2 regions of the Sporosarcina sp. P7 genome follow, and region 1 is predicted to be linked to the other one. Evidence: riboswitches for the same ligand, from Rfam matches in the RefSeq annotation. Region 1 holds a riboswitch; the other holds the start of a gene.
The links. Region 1 has a riboswitch for cobalamin ahead of metE (5-methyltetrahydropteroyltriglutamate--homocysteine S-methyltransferase). Riboswitches for the same ligand answer to the same signal wherever they lie in the genome.

Region 1 (7,850 bases):
AGACCAATCCGTATTAGGTGCCAATGGAACAGTAAGGATACCATCACGATAATCGATCGAACTGTCAATTCCAGCCTGTACTTCTTTAACATTTACTTCATGGTAGTGCAATGCATGTAAAATTGCAGCTGTTGGAGATGGAACCCACGCAGTGCTCGCTCCTGCTTTTGGATGTGCAATTTTCTGTTCAAGCATTGCAGCCATTAAGTCAGGCATAGCCCACATTCCTTTACCAATTTGCGCATGTCCAGGTAGACCCGCCCGGATTCCCACTGCAACGTTTGCAGCTTCATAAGAAGATAGCCATTCGGACGCCTTCATATCAGCTTTTCTAATGACCGGACCAGCTTCCATAGACGTATGGATTTCGTCACCTGTACGGTCAAGGAATCCTGTATTGATGAATGCAATACGTTCTTTCACTTCATTGATTGCGGATTTCAGATTCAGTGACATTCTACGCTCTTCGTCCATTACACCGATTTTAATTGTATGGCGCTCAACACCTAGCAGATCTTCAATACGATTAAATAATTTGTTCGCAAATGCCGCCTCTTCTGGACTATGCATTTTCGGCTTTACGATATAAATAGAATTATGAAGCGAGTTTTTAAACGCTACATTTTCTTTAAAGTTATGCGTAGCAATTAAAGATGTAAGAACACCGTCCAAGATTCCTTCAGGTACTTCATTGCCATTTTCATCGAGAATTGCATTATTCGTCATTAAATGACCTACGTTACGTACGAACATTAATGAACGACCACGCAGTGTCAACTCTTTGCCGTCTACACCTATATACGTACGGTCAGCATTCAATTTTCTAGTAACTGTTTTACTACCTCGTTTGAATGTAGATTCCAAGTCACCCTTCATTAAACCAAGCCAGTTACGGTATACGCCCACTTTATCTTCAGCATCAACTGCGGCAATAGAGTCTTCACAGTCCATTAACGTAGAGAGTGCTGCTTCAATTACAAGATCTTTCACACCCGCCTTATCGCTTTTACCAATTGGGTTGTTCTTGTCAATAGCGATTTCGATATGCAATCCATTATTCACCAACAATACTGCAGTCGGTGCATCTTTGGAACCATTATATCCAACGAACTTGGACTCATCTTGCAATTGAGTCGTGTTACCGCTCTCAAGCGTTACTTCAAGTTTGCCTTCTACAATTTTATAAGCAGTTACATCTGCATGTGAACCTTCAGCTAAAGGCGCCGCTTGATCTAGCAAGTTTTTCGCGAAATCAATTACTTTCTGTCCACGAATCGGATTGTATTCAACACCAGCTTCAGCACCCGCTTCATTACTGATAACATCAGATCCGTATAGGGCATCGTATAAACTTCCCCATCGTGCATTCGCTGCATTTAATGCATAACGAGCATTATCGATTGGCACTACCAATTGTGAACCGGCTTGGTTTGCGATTTCATGATCAACATTAGCTGTTGTCACTTTGAAATCTTCGGGAACTGGCTCTAAGTAGCCAATTTCTTGTAAAAACTCTTTATATTTAACGAAATCAATTTCGCCTTTATTATTTTGATGCCATTCGCTAATGGTCTTTTGTAATTCATCACGTTTTTCTAATAGTGCTTTGTTTTCGGGAGCAAGTTCATGAATGAGCGAATCGAAGTTTGTCCAAAATTGATCATTTTGAATTTCTAAGCCCGGAAGAACTTCTTCTTTTACGAAGTTATATAGTTCTGTTGCGACTTGCAATTTACCTACTTGTTCATAGTTTGTCATGGATAAAAGCCACCCCTTAAAATTTTTCCGCTACACTGTTGTATAACATATAGCGATGAACACCCATCATTATCCATTATCCGGCAATACCCCATAGCCCGTCGATCAAAAACCGACACAATAAAGACAAATGATCTCTTCACATGAAGACGTGTTAGTACATATCATACCTAAAGTCTAGTTTACTTTCAACTGAATTGTGAAAATTTTCACATCATAGTTATACGCCTTCGAGACAACCTATTCGTAACAGTTATATAACAGTCGGCGTAATATGTTGTTTTATCATTTCGTATTATACTTCCATATCGTTAGTTGTTTTTTAGCATTTATCATTAAATTCTAACAGCGAGTTGACACACTATTTTGCATGTGATAGCTTTAGAGACAATCATCTGAATTGAATAGTTTGAAAAGTAGGTGGAATGAAAATACTTTCATTTCTTAAAAGGGAATCCTTTTCTTGGAGCGGTCCCGCCACTGTGAAGACGTTAATGCGTCCAGCCAGACACCTGCCTATTTTTCATGACGCTAATCCTACGGTGAATAGGGAAGTGTTAGACAGACGCAGTGTATAATCGCATGCTTACAAATAGCATGTTATTTTATACGTACTCGCATTTCTAACATTTCCCCTAGAGATGTTTTTTTTATTGAAAAAAATCAAGGGGGAAATTATCTATGGTAAAAAGCAGTATAACGGGCTATCCCGTAATAGGTGAAAATCGTGAGTGGAAACGTGTACTTGAAGCATTTTGGTCAAAGAAGATCTCGGAAGATGAGCTTCTTCAAACAACGAAAGAGATTCGCTTGGCAAACTTGAAGAAACAGCAAGATGCTGGGGTTGATTGGATTGCTGTGGGCGACTTCACATTGTATGATCGCGTACTGGATACGTCAGCCATGTTCGGAATCATTCCTTCACGCTATAACTGGAAAGGTGGACAAGTTTCCACTTCCACATACTTTTCGATGGCCCGCGGTAATGATGAGGCGGTTGCCTCCGAAATGACAAAATGGTTCAATACAAACTATCACTATATCGTGCCTGAATACGAAGGCCGGCGTTTTGAACTAACGGAAAACAAACCTCTAGCTGCTTATCGTGAAGCCAAGAGCGAACTGGGTATTGAAGGTAAACCTGTTCTACTAGGCCCCTATACATTACTAAAATTATCTAAAGGGTACGAGGATAAAGATGTACCATCCATTATCCTGCAACTGATACCCCTCTATCAAAAGGTATTACAAGAATTACAAGATGAAGGTGTACAATGGATCCAAATCGACGAGCCTATTCTATGTACATCAATAAGTTCAGATGAAATGAAGACTGTTACAGAAATTTATTCACAACTAACGAAAAATCTGAGCGGACTGAATATTCTTCTACAGACATATTTCGATTCAGTTGAACATTATAGAGAAACGATCGCGTTACCTGTTGCCGCTATCGGACTAGATTTCGTCCACGGACGCGAAAGAAATCTAGAGAACTTGAAGCAATATGGTTTCCCAGAAGATAAAATACTTGCGGCAGGAATTGTAGACGGTCGCAACGTATGGCGTTCCAATTTACGTGAAAAACTTACATTGACTGAAAAAATTCAACAGCATGTTACAGCTGATAATTTATGGATTCAACCTTCATGTAGCCTGCTCCACTCACCTGTTACGACTCGCTCGGAACAGAAACTAGATAAAACCATTTTGAACGCGTTAGCATTTGCCGACGAGAAGATTGAAGAAATTAAAGCTATTCAACTAGCAGTACAACATGGATATGAACAAGTTTCTAAGGCATTGGATGACAGTGAAGCAGCATTGACTGCATTTAATTCACTTCCTGCTCGCAATAATAAAGAAGTACGTGAAGCGACTTCGGGAAGTCTACTATCAGACAGTAAGCGGAATCTTCCATTTGCAAAACGCAAAGTGAACCAACAGGAAAAATTCCAATTACCACTACTTCCGACTACCACCATCGGTAGCTTCCCACAAACACCGGAAGTACGGGCTACACGCAATAAATGGAGAAAAGGCGAAATTACAAATCAGCAATATAAAGATTTCGTTCAAGCTGAAATTAAAGAATGGATCGATATTCAAGAAGACTTGGGACTTGATGTATTGGTACATGGCGAATTCGAACGTACAGACATGGTGGAGTATTTCGGGGAAAAGCTTGACGGATTTGTCTTTACTGAAAAAGCATGGGTACAATCCTACGGCTCACGTTGTGTTAAGCCGCCAATTATCTTTGGAGACGTTGCGTTTATTAAACCAATGACTGTGGAAGAATCTGTTTATGCAAAATCTCTTACAGATCATGAAGTAAAAGGAATGCTCACGGGCCCTGTAACCATTTTAAACTGGTCATTCGTCCGTGATGACTTGTCTAGAGAAGAAGTGACAAACCAAATTGCATTGGCTTTGCGTAAGGAGATCGAAGCGCTTGAAGCAGCCGGTATTCATATGATCCAAGTGGACGAGCCGGCACTTCGTGAAGGTCTTCCATTGAAAAGAACTGAATGGAAACACTATCTGGACTGGGCCGTTAATGCATTCCGCGTATCTACTGCATCAGTCGAAGATACAACGCAGATTCATACGCATATGTGCTATTGTGATTTCAATGACTTTATTGAAGCGATTAGCGCGCTGGATGCAGACGTAATCTCCATTGAAACGTCACGTAGTCACGGCGACTTAGTCGAGGCTTTCAATGAATATCATTATGACAAAGGAATCGGTCTAGGTGTCTATGACATTCATAGCCCACGCGTTCCTGCAGTAGAAGAGATGACAGAGATTATTAACAAAGGTCTTGAAGTGCTCGAGCCTTCTCAATTCTGGATTAATCCTGATTGTGGTTTGAAGACGAGAAAGCGTGAAGAAACAGTTGCAGCGTTGAAAAATATGGTGGTTGCAACTGTACAGGCACGCGAAAAGTTAGGCATAGTAGCGGTAAAATAATGAATGTAGGACTGTCTTAGAAATCAATTCGGTTTCTAAGACAGTTTTTTTATTCATAGAGTGTAGAATTGAGTAGTTTGCATGGTGGTAGAAGGAGGATTTACATTTCAGAGGGAACATAGCCACACGAAGTCTCCCCTTTTATGCATCCTTTGCAAGAACAAACAAAGTGTTACGAGCATGCACTTTCATTGCACCTGAATTTGAATTACACATTACAAAAGAGGACGTCCCATGAAGTAAAGTAACTTCGGGGACATCCTCTTTTAACTCCATTACTAATTAGTCGAACTGCTTCGTTAGGTTCGCCATCTCAATAGCAGACACTGCTGCGTCCCAGCCTTTGTTCCCTGCTTTAGTCCCTGCACGCTCGATCGATTGCTCAATCGTATCCGTAGTTAGTACACCAAATATTACTGGGATACCTGATTGCATGCTAGCTTGTGAAACACCTTTTGCCACTTCATTACAAACAAAGTCAAAATGAGGAGTTGCTCCACGGATGACCGTGCCTAATGTAATGACTGCATCATATTTTTTTGAATCTGCCATTTTCTTTGCAATTAACGAAATTTCGAATGCACCTGGTACCCACGCTATATCTACATCGGCTTCATCTACACCGTGACGTTTGAACGCATCTTGTGCACCTGACAGTAACTTCCCTGTGATAAATTCGTTGAATCGTCCAACGACGATACCTACCTTTAACCCCGTGCCTACTAAATGCCCTTCAAATAAATTACCCATGTTTCATCTCTCCTCATAAAGTTAATAAATGTCCAAGTTTTTCTGCCTTTGTGTGTAGGTACTTTTCGTTCGCTTCATTGAATGGTAGCTGAATCGCAACGCGTTCAACCACTTCCAATTCATAGCCCTTTAAGCCAGCAATTTTCTTTGGATTATTCGTCAGCAAACGCATTTGCGTAATACCAAGATTCCGGAGAATTTGTGCACCGATACCATAATCACGTAAATCAGCTGCAAATCCGAGTTTTTCATTTGCTTCTACGGTGTCATAACCTTGTTCTTGCAGTTCATAGGCTTTCAGTTTATTGATTAGGCCTATTCCCCTGCCCTCTTGACGCATATACAACAATACACCGCGCCCTTCTTCTTCAATTTGAGAGAGAGCAGCTTGCAATTGCGGACCACAGTCACAACGGCACGATCCAAAGACGTCGCCTGTCAAGCATTCCGAATGAACTCTTACTAAGACCGGCTCTTCCGTTGTAACGTCACCTTTTACCAGTGCAACATGTTCTTTTCCTGTCATCGTTTCAGTATAGCCAATCATGCGGAACTCGCCATAATCTGTCGGTAGCTTAATCTCTGCTTCACGTATGACTAATTTCTCTCGTTGTAGACGATAATGAATCAGGTCTTGAATGGTGATGAGTTTCAGATCTAGTTCTTCAGCCATCTGACGTAATTCCGGCACACGCGCCATCGTTCCGTCTTCACTCATGATTTCACAAATTACGCCTGCCGAAGCACTGCCTGCCAGTCGCGCTAAATCGACCGCAGCTTCAGTATGTCCCGTACGTTCTAGTACACCTCCTGACTTCGCTACAAGTGGAAATATATGTCCAGGACGTTTGAATTCACCCGCAGTAGCACTTGGGTCCATCATTTTAACGATTGTATCAGCACGTTCAAATGCACTGATCCCAGTATGTGTAGAGCGATGATCGACACTAATCGTAAACGCGGTGCCATGTGAATCCGTATTATTATCGGTCATCATCTGTAATCCTAGTTGGGCGGCTTTTTGTTCTGTTATTGGCACACAAATCAAGCCTCGACCTTTCGTTGCCATGAAGTTGATGATTTCAGGCGTAATTTGGTCGGCTAGTGCCACAAAATCGCCTTCATTCTCTCGGTCTTCATCATCGACTACGATGACAACTTTACCTTGTTGTAAATCTTCTAATGCTTCTTCGATTGTATGGAACATCTTCATTCACTCCTTCACATAAATCCATGTTGTTGTAAAAAGTCTTTTGACATCGTTTGACCTGTATCTGGTCTTTTTCGCAACATATTCTCAACATACTTAGCGAGCATATCGCATTCGAAGTTGACAATATCTCCTACATGCTTTTTCGCGATGACTGTCATTTCCTGTGAATGTGGAATCAACGAAATCGTAATATCCGTATCTTTCACTTCGAAGATCGTCAATGAAGTACCATCCAATGCGATAGAGCCTTTATGCAACAGATAGGAGTCATATCCTTGAGGTAATGACAAGCGTATATATAATGCATTATCAACTGTTCGCTTGTCACGAATTGTAGCTATTCCGTCTACGTGCCCTGTGACAAAATGTCCGCCAAACCTACCATTTGCCGCGAGTGCCCGCTCCAAATTCACAGGACTTCCCGTCGCCAATTGTCGTAGTGAAGTAGAGGAAATGGTTTCAGGCATGACGTCCGCAGCAAATTGATCTTTTGTAAAACTCTTTACCGTCAAACAGACACCATTGACTGCGATGCTATCCCCTACTCTCACATCTGTCAAAACAAGGGATGCAGCTATCGTAACCGTCATAGATTGAGCGCCTGGTTGTATTTGCTTAACTGAACCAATCTCTTCAATTATTCCTGTAAACATGATTCAATCACTCTCTTTCGGTACGGCTATGATTTTAATGTCTGGACCAATCATCTCTACACTTTCAAAGGTTAAGGGAAACGCTTCATTCATCAATCGTGGATCCAGTCCGCCAATTGGTGTCAAAGATCCAATCCCTCCAAGCAATTTGGGTGCTACATAGCAAATGACTTTCTGCACTGCGCGCGCTTTCACAAATGAAGCATTAATAGCTGCTCCACCTTCAACAAGCAATGTCATAACACCACGTCTTCCTAGTTCTAGTAGAATATCTTCTACAATCAACTGGGCTTTTTGCATTCGGATGATCTGGACATGCGGTTTCTCAAGTAACTTTTCACGTGTTAATTCCGCGTATTTCCCGCAAAAAATCCACGTCGGCGCTTCTACATTTTGAATGACTTGACTAGATTCCGGTGTTCGTAATGATGTATCTAAAATAACTCGAATAGGATGTCGTCCACCTAGGGGCAGTCTGGTGGTGAGAAGAGGATTATCGT
Region 2 (7,850 bases), on a different contig from region 1:
AACGAGGCTGTTTTTATGTGGATTTAAGAAGTGAAGTCTACTTCCAGCACTCATAGTATGTGGCTACGCGCTCTATGCTGCCGTGCGAACGCACATATTCTGTAGCTAAGCGTACATCCGCTCTATCACTCCCGCTATCCGCTCAATCACCGCAGCTTACCGCTCTATCTGGAGACAGATCCGCTCAAACATCATCGCGATCCGCTCTATGCAAACGTCCAAGCGCTCTATCACGCACGTCAGCCGCTCAATCTCTACAGTTTCCCGCTCTATCACTCAAAAAACGAAAACGGGAATAACTCCATTTTAGAATTTTCCTCTTCTCCCGAATGTTGTTCTCTCAACGAGCGATCCGTGCATAACTTCTTCGGTACATCTTTATCCTTCACATAGATCAATCGTTGCTTCGCGCAATCATTGACCGCAATCCCGCCAGTTTCGATATCCACAATGACGCCTTGTACGCCTGAAGGGGGAAGGAAGGGTTGTGGGGCTGTTCCTTCATGCGCCGCTTCCATAAAATCGATCCAGACTTTTTTTGAAACGGTTTTATCCTCCAAATTCTCTAGTTGCTTGCCACGGTCAAAGCCTGTCCAGATGCCTGCAGTTAATGTGGGCGAGAATCCAATCAAATACTGATCCGATATCGTTGTTCCGGACTTCGCTGCATAAGGTCGTGTTTGTTTCGGTCGCATTGATAAGCCTGTAGAAGTTAAATAATCATTGAAAACAGGGTCGAACATCCCTGTCATCAAATGCGTTAGCACAAATGCGTCTTGTTCCGACATGGCTTGCTTTGGCTTCTTAGAAGGGTGCTCATAGACCAGTTTTCCGTTCGCATCCGTAATCGATAGAATCATTTGGGGTTCGACTTGTTTACCTTTTGACGCAATACGATTATACGCTGTCGTCATCTCGAATAATGTCACATCGGATGTTCCAAGCGCGACTGCTGGGGATTCGGGAAACGAGACATCGATGCCTAGTCGCTGCGCCATTTTTGTGTACGGCTTGTAACCGACTTGCTCAAGCGTTTTGACTGCATAAATATTATCTGAAATGGCAATCGCCTGTGCCAATGAAATCGGCTTCACCGCAAACTCCCCGTTAATATTGCTTGGCTCATATGTCGAACGACCGTCATCATACGTAAACACTGTCTTTTCAGCTGTCATGAATGTTAACGGATTCATACCTTTTTCTAGCGCTGCTGCATAGAGGATGGGCTTCATCGCAGATCCCGGCTGACGTTTCGCTTGAGTTACTCGGTTGAAGGAGCTGTCGCCAAAATCCACTCCGCCTATCATCGACGTCACGAATCCCGTGTCTGCAGCCATGGAAATAAATCCGACTTGCAGGTCATTTGCGGGCATAGCTTGTTTAATTGCTTGTTCTGCTGCTTGCTGGTGCTGTTGATTCAACGTCGTTCGAATTTGCCAGCCGCCTTCTGCAGGTACACGTCCTTTTGATGCGAGGATGTCTTCTGCCTCTTGCCACGCAGCATCCAAAAAGTACGGTGCCACTTGCTTCATATCTTTCCAACTCTCCGTCTTCAGTACGATCCTCTCATCTACCGCGCGTTCCTTTTGCTCGGCTGAAATATAATCGTACTGCTCCATTTGCTCGAGCACGAGCAGTTGGCGGTTGCGTGAATTCTCGGGATTATCAAGAGGTGAATAAATAGAAGGGCCTTTTGCGATCGCCGCAATCGTAGCCGCTTCTTCCAATGTCAGCTCTTTCGCCGCTTTTGAGAAATAAAATCGGCTCGCCGCTTCGACCCCGTACATTCCATGACCGAAGTAGACGGTATTTAAATAACCTTCCAAAATCGTATCCTTGTCATAGAAAACTTCGAGTCGATAAGCAAACAATGCCTCATGCAGTTTCCGTGTCCAAGACTTTTCGTGCGTCAAATACAGATTCCGCGCATATTGCATGGTAATCGTACTCGCGCCTTGTGCCTTACTCATCGTTTTGACGTCCTTCAGAACTGCACCCGCAATCCGTTTATAATCAAATCCATTATGCGAATAAAATTGTTTATCTTCAGTTGCCACGAAAGCATCTGTAAGAAAAGGGGATATATCGGACAGCTTCATCCAGTAACGTCTATGTTGCGAAAAGTGATCCCCGATCTGATGCCCGCTATGATCGAGGAACAATGAAGCCTTCGGTACGCTTAATGATGGGGCACCAAGTACTTGAGCATATATTCGAAGGGCGATTAAGACCGTCACGATCGCGGCTATCGACGTGATCGACAGGGAAAACACAACCATTTTCATTTTTTTACGATTGGTGGATTTTATATAGTCGGTACGTTTCATTACTCATCACATCCCGTTCCATTCAGTATCTTTTGACAGTATGGGACGGTAATGGACGGATTAAACGGACTGTAGGAAAAGTTTAGACGTGTAACATTGAAACTGGTACCAGAAGAAGTGTATAATGAGTGAATCTATTTACTTAAGGCGGTGAACGAATGGAAGCGCCAAAATTGAAAGTTCAGCTCCGTTCCGTTATTCAACATCCAGACCAGCAAGCGGAAACGCATACGATGCAGGCGACTGGAGAGATCATTGAGAAAAAAGGGCAGGCCTACTTATTGTTTGAAGAACGGACAGAAGGAATGCCAGCAGTCCGAACGACCGTGAAGCTACATGCCGAAGATGCCTTCATCATGCGTAAAGGCGGCGTGCAGATGCGCTTACCGTTCAGACAAGACGATGTCCGTTTTGGCACGTACGGTAATGGTCCTGCCGTTATGGATTTAGCCGTTTATACCAATCAACTGGAGTGGGTACCTGGACGTTTTACCGTAGCGTACGACTTACATTCAGATGAAAGTTTATTAGGGAAATACCATTTGACAATAACCTACTCGGAGGTAACACAATGAATGCAGTAGAGCAGATTCAACATGAAATTAAAGAAGCGTTGCACGAAGCGATTGAGAAAGCACAACTAGTTGAAGGTGCGGATATTCCGGAAATTAAACTGGAATCACCAAGAAGTAAAGAGAACGGCGATTATGCAGCGAATATCGCAATGCAGTTGACAAAACTAGCGAAAAAGCCACCACGTGCAATCGCGGAAAGTATCTTGGAGCATCTTGATACGACAAACACGGCAATCGACTCCATTGAAATTGCTGGACCCGGTTTCCTCAATATCCGCTTGAAAACAGACAGTCTCGGAGATATCGTGAAATCTGTCCTGGACCAAGGAGCAGACTACGGACGTTCCGACAGCGGACAGCAACAGAAGATCCAAGTTGAATTCGTTTCAGCGAACCCAACAGGCGACTTGCACTTAGGACACGCACGCGGGGCATCACTTGGTGATTCATTATGTAATATTCTTGACAAAGCAGGCTATGACGTAGCGCGGGAATACTACATCAATGATGCGGGTAATCAAATAAATAACTTAGCGTTATCGATTGACGTTCGTTATTTCGAAGCACTTGGATTAGAAAAAGAAATGCCAGAAGACGGCTACCGTGGTGCAGATATCATCGCCATCGCAAAAGGTCTCGTTGAACAATATGGAGACAAGTATGTCCATGTTCCAGAAGAAGAGCGACTTGCATTTTTCCGTGAACACGGCTTGAATATCGAATTAGATAAACTAAAGAAAGACTTAACGGACTTCCGCGTGCATTTCGATAACTGGTTCTCGGAAACATCCCTATATAACAACGGCAAGATCGAAATCGCACTCCAAAAACTTCGTGAAAATGGCCATGTCTATGAAGAAGACGGCGCGACTTGGTTCCGCTCCACTACATTTGGTGACGATAAAGACCGTGTATTAATCAAACAAGACGGATCATTCACGTACTTAACACCGGACATTGCCTATCACCAAGACAAGCTAAGTCGTGGATTTGATAAACTAATCAATATTTGGGGAGCAGACCACCACGGATATATTCCACGTATGAAAGCAGCAATCCAGGCGCTAGGTTATGACCGCGATACGCTCGAAGTAGAAGTGGCGCAAATGGTTCAGCTCTATAAAGACGGAGAAAAATTCAAAATGAGCAAGCGCACAGGAAAAGCGGTCACATTGCGTGAACTCGTAGAAGAAGTCGGATTAGACGCTGTACGGTATTTCTTTGCGATGCGCTCAGGCGATGCACAAATGGACTTCGATTTAGATTTGGCAGTATCCAAATCCAATGAAAACCCTGTCTACTACGCACAATACGCGCACGCACGTATCTGTTCAATCCTACGTCAGGCAAAAGAACAGAACGTGGAAGCGTCAACGAAAAACGTCACGCTATTGCAAGATGAGAAAGAATTGGAGCTACTGAAGAAGCTCGGAGATTTCCCGAAACTTATCAGCGACTCAGCTCGCATGCGCGCACCGCACCGCGTGACGACATATATTCAAGAACTAGCAGCTACATTCCATAGTTTCTACAATGCGAATAAAGTGCTCGACCCGGAAAATAAAGACCTGTCCGAGGCACGTTTGGCTTTGATCACAGCAACTAAAACGACGATTGCGAACGCATTGAAATTAGTTGGCGTTGAAGCACCGGAAAGAATGTAATATCTCGAAAACGGCCAAGCAGATTATTTACTGCTTGGCTTTTTTATGTCTTTGGAAGTACTGCCTTTCAAAGTTTCATCAAATCCAACGAAATATCCCAATAGCGCGATCTTCAAGCAGTTTGGCGCGGTTACACATCATAATAGCGCGGATCACTCAACGATTGGCGCGGTTACATAGAGTAATTGCGCGGTGTTAAACACGAAATGCGCGGTCTATTCCAGTTTTAGCGCGGTTCAACCTACCACCACAAGAACAGGTAGGAAGTGGGATGACTTTTGAAAGATCAGCACCGCCCTGTACAACCCTCACTATTACCGCTATAATAAAGCATAATTACATATCTTCTAAAAGGTTCTCAATACTAGAGATGAAAAGTGAAATCGGTTCAAATCCGATGCGGTCCCGCCACTGTACGTGCTATGCACAAGCCAGGTCACCCTGCCTTTTTAGAAAATGAAGTTCCGCAGCAACCTACGAGGATAGGTGTACTGGAAGAAGTCGCGTCCTGATTTCATCCCACCTAATCCTTCGAATGATCGAAGGTTTTTTCATGTCTGCGACTTGCGTAATGCCACACACATATTAAAGGAGGAACACACATGAAGAAGTTTTTACAACTACTGCTGACAGCTATGCTCGCGGTACTACTACTCGCAGCATGTGGAAGCGATAGTGCAAAAGAAGAAACACCAGCAGATGAAAATCAAGCTGGCAAAGAAACGAAAACAGAACAAGCATCAACGGATACAACGAGTTATCCATACACCCTGACAGATGCGATTGGCGAAGAAGTTACATTTGAAAAAGCGCCGGAAACTGTCATTTCATTACTTCCAAGCAACACGGAAATTTTATACGGAATTGGTGCAGGGGATAAAGTCATTGCAGTAACAGAAAACGATGATTATCCTGAAGAAGTAACGGAGCTTGATACAGTAGGAGACTTTACGGTCAACATAGAAAAAGTGATTTCATTGCAACCGGAAGCAGTGTTCGCAAATGAAATGATGATGGGTTCGAATGAAGAAGGATTGAATCAGATTCGCGACGCAGGCATCCCTGTGATTGTTATACAGAATGCAGGAACATTTGAAGAGACATATGAAACGATTGAACAGATTGGTAAAGTTATGGACAAAAATGCGGAAGCGAATCAAATCGTTGAAGATATGAAAACGAAAGTCGCTGATATCGAAAAGAAAGCAGCGGACATCACGGACAAGAAGCGCGTGTTCATTGAAAACTCCGATGCGCCTGAAATTTATACGCCAGGAAAAGGAACTTTCCCACAACAGTTTTTGGATATGATCAATGCTGAAAACATCGTGACAGAAGAAGGTTGGATTATGATTAGTCCTGAAACGATTGTAGATGAAAATCCGGATGTAATTTTGGCAATGTATAGCTATGTTCCAAACGTTGTAGAAAATATTAAGACGCGTGACGGGTTTGATGCGGTTACTGCGATCAAAGAAGATCGAGTCATTCAACTGGATGAAGATATTACAAGCCGTACAGGTCCGCGTTTAGCTGACGGATTAGAATTGTTTGCGAAAGCAGTCTATCCTGAGGTATTCGGTGAATAAAACTGCGCTCGCCTATGTCGTGTCGATTGCCACACTCCTTGTGGCAATTTGGCTCGGCGTATCGATCGGTACAGTGAAAATACCAATAGAGACGCTATGGAATCAAGCGGACGCGACCGCAAGTAATATTTTGTGGAAGATCCGTATGCCGCGTGTGTTGCTGGCAGGAATTGTCGGTGCCTCACTGGCTATATCAGGAGCCGCGTTCCAAGGGCTTTTGAAAAATCCATTAGCTGATCCTTACACCCTCGGAGTGTCATCCGGTGCCTCTGTCGGCGCCGTGATTACACTCTTTTTTGGTATATCGCTACCGGTTCTTGGCGCGTTCACCTTACCTGTATTTAGTATGATGGGTGCAGCAATCACGATGTTTTTAGTGATTGGCTTTGCTCGAATGGTAGACCGATCGATGAAAATGGAGACGATCATTTTAACAGGAATTATTTTTGGTTCTTTTCTCGGTTCCGTGCTGTCGCTGATGATCGCGTTAACGCAAGAAGAACTTCGTCAGATCGTCGGTTGGCTCCTTGGTAGCGTATCGATGCGCGGCTGGAATTATATTCTGATGGTCCTGCCATTTTTCTTCATCGGTACATGTATGCTGTGGCTTAATCGCCGTGAATTGAATGCTTTATTATTCGGTGAAGAACGCGCGCATCATCTTGGAGTCAATGTCAAACAACGTAAATTGATGATTTTGCTAGGGGGATCGGTATTAACTGGTTCCGCTGTTGCCGTGTCTGGAACTATCGGCTTTGTAGGCCTAGTTGTACCGCATATGACACGGATGTTATGGGGCTCCGATCACCGTCACGTATTGCCATTATCATTATGTAACGGTGCCTCATTACTGATCATTTGCGATCTCGTAGCACGAACGATTATTTCACCGGCTGAATTACCGGTCGGTGTCATTACCGCATTCATTGGCGCTCCGGTGTTTGCCTATATCTTTTACAAACAACGTAGAAAAGGAGCGATGTGAAGATGTTGCAAGTGGACAATTTGTCGGGAGGCTACGGAAGAGAACCGATTGTGCGAAATGTGTCGTTCCACGTGGAAAAAGGAGAAGTTCTCGGAATTTTAGGACCGAATGGTAGCGGGAAATCTACATTACTGAAAATTATATCGGGGATTTTGCCGAAACAAAGCGGTAAGGTCATGATTGCCGGAAAGCCTTCTGGTGCCTATACGCAGAAACAATTCGCACAGCAAGTAGCCGTCTTGCCGCAGCTTCATGCCCATGCCTTTTCCCATAGCGTCAAAGACACTGTCGCTCTAGGTCGTTATCCGTATCAGACCGGAATTTTTTCAAGTTGGTCGGAGTTTGACGAGCAGGCGGTACAAGAAGCGATGAATCATACAGGTGTCACGCGATACGAAAATACCGCCATTGAATTATTATCAGGCGGTGAGCAACAACGCGTATTTGTTGCACAAGCACTCGCCCAGCAAGCACCTATTTTATTATTGGATGAACCGACAAATCACCTCGACATCGCGCATCAGCAACAATTGCTCGATACGATCCGTAATCAAGCGAGACAGAAGGGGATTACGGTTATTTCGGTATTCCATGATATCAATCTCGCTGCTCTGTATTGCGATCGTCTGTTGCTATTAAAGAATGGAGAAGTAGCATCAATCGGTGTGCCGCAAGACGTCGTGCTCGAGCAAGAGATTCATCACGTATAC

Region 2: linked by a shared signal. The riboswitch ahead of CSV60_RS14920 (ABC transporter substrate-binding protein) and the one ahead of metE (5-methyltetrahydropteroyltriglutamate--homocysteine S-methyltransferase) in region 1 are both predicted to bind cobalamin.

What each region holds. Positions count from the first base shown of each region.
Region 1 is NZ_PDZF01000008.1:50,673-58,522, reverse strand. It holds gene CSV60_RS09395 (malate synthase G) at 1-1,758, opposite strand, end outside; cobalamin riboswitch at 2,160-2,292, shown strand; gene metE (5-methyltetrahydropteroyltriglutamate--homocysteine S-methyltransferase) at 2,440-4,734, shown strand; gene ribH (6,7-dimethyl-8-ribityllumazine synthase) at 5,017-5,484, opposite strand; gene CSV60_RS09380 (bifunctional 3,4-dihydroxy-2-butanone-4-phosphate synthase/GTP cyclohydrolase II) at 5,498-6,691, opposite strand; gene ribE (riboflavin synthase) at 6,706-7,350, opposite strand; gene ribD (bifunctional diaminohydroxyphosphoribosylaminopyrimidine deaminase/5-amino-6-(5-phosphoribosylamino)uracil reductase RibD) at 7,354-7,850, opposite strand, start outside.
Region 2 is NZ_PDZF01000022.1:3,238-11,087, forward strand. It holds gene CSV60_RS14905 (transglycosylase domain-containing protein) at 273-2,327, opposite strand; gene CSV60_RS14910 (YwiB family protein) at 2,486-2,902, shown strand; gene argS (arginine--tRNA ligase) at 2,899-4,566, shown strand; cobalamin riboswitch at 4,902-5,029, shown strand; gene CSV60_RS14920 (ABC transporter substrate-binding protein) at 5,169-6,155, shown strand; gene CSV60_RS14925 (FecCD family ABC transporter permease) at 6,148-7,140, shown strand; gene CSV60_RS14930 (adenosylcobinamide amidohydrolase) at 7,143-7,850, shown strand, end outside.